DNA from 2 places in the Shewanella violacea DSS12 genome. Region 2 is predicted to be linked to the other one. Evidence: predicted binding sites of a transcription regulator. Region 2 holds the regulator's gene; the other holds the start of a gene.
What was found. Region 2 encodes sigma-54, which starts transcription at its own class of promoters, with help from an activator protein. Its sites were predicted from a motif close to GTTGGCACGNNNNTNGNNT; they were not measured.

Region 1 (2,419 bases), 420 kb from region 2:
CCATTGAGTATCATGGTCAGATCCGCCTTTCCCCACACCAGCTTACATACGACAAGTGCCGACACAGCGCCAAACGCCGCGGCAGAATTGGTATTAAGGAAAATTTTAGCCACCGCGGTTGCGTTTTCAGCATCGGAAACCAGTAACTGTGATCCACCGTTAAAGCCAAACCAGCCCATCCACAGAATAAACATACCCAGAGTCGCCATAGGTAAGTTTGAACCTGGGATTGGGTTGATTTGGCCATTGGGACCATATTTTCCCTTACGGGCACCCAACAAAAGAACGCCGGCAATCGCTGCAGCCGCACCAGCCATATGAACGATACCACTACCGGCGAAATCGACAAATCCTGCCTCAGACAAGAAGCCACCACCCCAGGTCCAATACCCCTCAACTGGATAAATAAAGGCTGTCATTACCACAGAAAAGGCTAGGAAGGCCCACAGTTTCATGCGCTCGGCTACCGCACCGGAAACGATGGACATAGCCGTGGCAACAAACACCACCTGGAAAAAGAAATCAGACTCCAGCGCATGATCCGCATCACTGGCCTGACTGCCAATAAATGTACCTATAGAAGGTAACCAGCCACCTTCAGCATTATCGACATACATGATGTTATATCCTAGGATCAGATACATCACACAGGCAATCGAATACAGGCACACATTCTTGGTTAGAATTTCTGTGGTGTTTTTGGAGCGCACCAGTCCGGCCTCCAGCATGGCAAAACCAGCTGCCATCCACATGACTAAGGCACCAGAAATTAAGAAATAAAAGGTATCCAGAGCGAACCTTAATTCAGAAACCGTCACCCCTAATTTTGCTAAATCTTCCATCACGCTTCTCCCTTATAATGCTTCGCTATCGGTCTCGCCCGTACGGATACGGATAACCTGTTCTAGGTCGGTGACAAATATTTTGCCATCTCCAATCTTGCCAGTACGAGCAGCATTGGTAATAGATTCAATTAACAACTCAAGGTTTTCGGCCTTAGTCGCAATGTCTAATTTAACCTTAGGAAGAAAGTCCACCTGATACTCGGCGCCTCGATACAGCTCGGTATGGCCTTTCTGACGACCGAAACCTTTAACTTCAGTGACTGTCATCCCCTCTATACCCACTCCAGCGATGGCTTCGCGGACATCGTCCAATTTGAACGGTTTAATGATAGCGCTGACCAGTTTCATTCTGACCTCCAAGGTATTTTGGTTATTTATTTCTAATATTAACTATTCAATCATCAGGCCAAGTAAACAAGTCATTAACTTTTAATAACTTAGGGTAACCAACGGGAGTCAATCAGAATATAAATGCACCAAACAAGGGCAAGTATTCACACGCCGCACAAATATAGCGCACGTAAATCATTGGCTTGGTAATGGCTCTTGCCTGTGTGCAGCTGGAGTTGAATTGGTCCTAAGGCATAGAGAAAAATGCTATGTCATGGTCAGAATGTAGGGGGTCTCTCGTTCGAGCCACAAGATAAGATCGAAGCAGTAAGATTAAAACATTGTCACAACAGGCTTAATTTCAGTTTTATAGCGGCAGGCATACTGTTTAATGGGTTTATCTTTTATAAAGCGAGTCATCTCTCTGGTAAAAGTGAGTCCCTTGATACATACCCGCCCCCTAAGTCGGTATACTGATAAGAAGTTTACGATAGTTCGAAATGTAAACCTGTGGTTATTCACATTTCTACCTTCTGCTTAGCAGGATAAAGGAGGTGAAGACGGACATGGATAGACTAATCAAAGCAATTTAGCGAGTTTTAATCTAATGAAAAAAGGCAGTTTAACCTCGACTATTTTAGGTCTAATGTTAACTTTAATCTTAGTATCGAGCGGCTTGGCAACTTTCGCCATCATCAACTTATCCTACAGTCTTGGAGATGCCAGAGCCATCAACGCATCAGGCTCATTGCGGATGCAGAGCTATCGTTTGATGCTAAATCAAAACACGAATCGCGAAGATACCATGGAAAAAATAGAGGAATTTGAAAAGACGCTCTATTCTGATGACCTTAAACGTTCACTTGACTGGGAAACTCCTGCCAAGCTCGAAGCACAATATCTGCTGGTTATTCATAAGTGGAAGGTGATGAGATCTTATATCGAAGCAGAAAATCCCCCCCTCTATGCCGCCGCACTGAAAGACTTTGTCGATACTATCGATCTGCTGGTGCTGGAAACTGAGCACTACGCCGCATTTAAATTAAAATTGTTAGCCGTGAGCCAAATTATCGGCCTTAGCTTAATGTTGTTTATCGCTTTTCTAGCAGTTCGTTTCACCAAGCGAAGAGTCGTCGCCCCCCTCAAGCAGTTAATGGAATCGGCCAATACCATCTCCAAAGGAAACTTTGATGTTGAGATGCCTAAAACTGAGTATATTGAACTGAGTGCCTTAAGCAGTGCTT
Region 2 (2,419 bases):
GATCTGATCGAAATGTCGTTCAAGCTTAGTGAACTTTTCTTCGACATAATGTCTTAGCGATGTCGTGATCTCTATATGGTGTCCAGTTAGGTTTATGTGCATAGAAATACTCCTCCAGTTTCCGATTTAACTCTTAAGTTGATGATAGGTAAATCTTTCGGGATTTAACTCACAACATAATTCCCTGTTTTACCAGGAGTTGAGCCTAACTAATATCGACTACAGGCCGCTTCTGGTGATTAGCACTTACAATAAGCGTTAATCAGGCCGTCACTTAAACTAGGTTCCCCTAGTTAGGCTATGACCTTTATTCCTTTATTCCTTATTCTACAAACTCTTACGTTGATTCGATGGTGGAATCAACATAGCTTCACGATACTTAGCTATGGTGCGTCTCGCAACCTTAATGCCCTGATCCGCTAATAACAAGGCCATCTTACTGTCGCTGAGTGGTTTCTGTTGGTTTTCGGCGGCGACCAGCTTCTTTATGAAAGCACGAATCGCGGTAGATGAACACTCCCCACCATCATCGGTAGCTACATGGCTTGAAAAAAAGTATTTCAGCTCAAATATGCCCCTTGGGGTATGCATATATTTCTGTGTAGTGACGCGGGATATGGTGGATTCGTGCATCTCAACGGCTTCGGCTATGTCGTTAAGTACCATAGGTTTCATTGCTTCTTCACCGAACTCGAAGAAACCCTGTTGGAATTTCACGATACATTTTGAGACTTTCAGTAAGGTCTCGTTGCGGCTCTCTAAGCTCTTGATAAACCATTTAGCCTCTTGCAGATGCCCACGAATAAACTGGCTATCTGCTTGACTCTTTGTACTTTTTGCCATAGATGCATAATGTTGATTTACACTGATCTTCGGCATGTTGTCTGGATTTAATTCGACCATCCAGCGACCTTTCTTCTTAGTCACTGTGACGTCAGGGATGACATATTCATCCTTGCCCGGGGTAACGGCCAATCCAGGACGGGGGTTAAGCGTCTGGATTAACTCTATGGCATCTCTAAGAGCATCTTCCTTGAGCTTAGTCTTGCGCATTAGCAGGCGAAAATCTCGTCCGGCGATCAGATCCAGATGGTCTCTGATCAGGATCCTGGCGTTATCTATATGTGGAGTCGTGTCAGCGTATTGTGCCAGTTGGATCAAGAGGCATTCACTGAGATCTCTGGCTGCGATACCGATAGGATCGAAGTGTTGGATGCGTTTAAGTACGGCTTCAATTTCATCCTGTTCAATTTCAGGATCTCCCATGGCTTCGAGAATATCTTCAATGCTCTGGGTGAGATAGCCTCTCTCATCTATGGCCTCAATGATGGCCGTTGCTATGGCGAGATCGTTATCAGAAAACGGTGTTAGATTCTTCTGCCATTCGAGATGCTCATACAAACCTTCGCTGGTCTCCCCCTGGAAGGGCATATCGTCGTCGCGCATGGCACCGGAAGTTGAGTTAGGCGATGCGGTATAGACCTCGTCCCAAGTGGTGTCCATGGGGAGCTCTTCGGGCATAGAATCTCGGGTTATCGCCTCGGAGGTTTCAACCGCTGAGTTGTCAATTGGGCCATCGCTCTCTGCAGTGGCACTAAAGTCTTCAGTGTCTACGGTCTTGTCTTCGCCATTGACTGGGGGATCAACTTGCTCTTCATCTAGTTCGAGTAAAGGGTTGGAGTCTAACGCTTGTTGGATTTCTTGTTGCAGTTCCAGCGACGATAATTGCAATAGACGTATAGCCTGCTGCAGTTGTGGTGTCATGGTTAACTGCTGACCCATTTTAAGCTGGAGTGACGCTTTCATTTACCGCTATTCCCTTCATGTAATTATAAAATGAGACAGCCTGCTTGGACTTGTTTGGGGCTTCTCTGAGCCCCTGAATTTTAGGCTAGGTAGCCGAGTATCTGTAGTGACTCATCCCTTAATACGCGTTAAGAATAAGCCTCTTGATTAACTATAGCTTGAATTGTTCACCTAAGTACACAGCTCTTACTTGCTGATTGTCCATGATTTCGGCGGGTGTACCTTCAGCGATTAAATTTCCGTGACTGACTATGTAAGCTCGTTCACATACGTCTAAGGTTTCACGCACATTATGGTCGGTGATCAGTACACCTAAACCACGGCTCTTAAGCTGCTGGATAATTTTTTTAATGTCGATAACCGAGATTGGGTCGACACCTGCAAAAGGTTCATCCAGGAGAATAAACTTAGGGTTGGCTGCTAAGGCTCTGGCTATCTCGACGCGTCTGCGTTCGCCCCCCGAGAGCGCCATGCCTTGGCTATCTCGGATGTGAGTAATATTAAATTCTTCTAGAAGATTCTCGAGTTGTTCTTCTCGAGCGTTGTTATCTATATCTGAGCGAGTCTGCAGGACAGCCATTATGTTATCCCGCACCGATAACTTCCTAAATAT

Region 1: the regulator sigma-54 is predicted to act here: its motif matches at 1,238-1,256, upstream of SVI_RS03615 (P-II family nitrogen regulator).

What each region holds. Positions count from the first base shown of each region.
Region 1 covers NC_014012.1:900,084-902,502, reverse strand. Annotated here, with positions in the region: gene SVI_RS03620 (ammonium transporter) at 1-842, opposite strand, end outside; gene SVI_RS03615 (P-II family nitrogen regulator) at 855-1,193, opposite strand; gene narQ (nitrate/nitrite two-component system sensor histidine kinase NarQ) at 1,783-2,419, shown strand, end outside.
Region 2 covers NC_014012.1:481,297-483,715, forward strand. Annotated here, with positions in the region: gene hpf (ribosome hibernation promoting factor) at 1-102, opposite strand, end outside; gene SVI_RS01925 (RNA polymerase factor sigma-54) at 328-1,806, opposite strand; gene lptB (LPS export ABC transporter ATP-binding protein) at 1,958-2,419, opposite strand, start outside.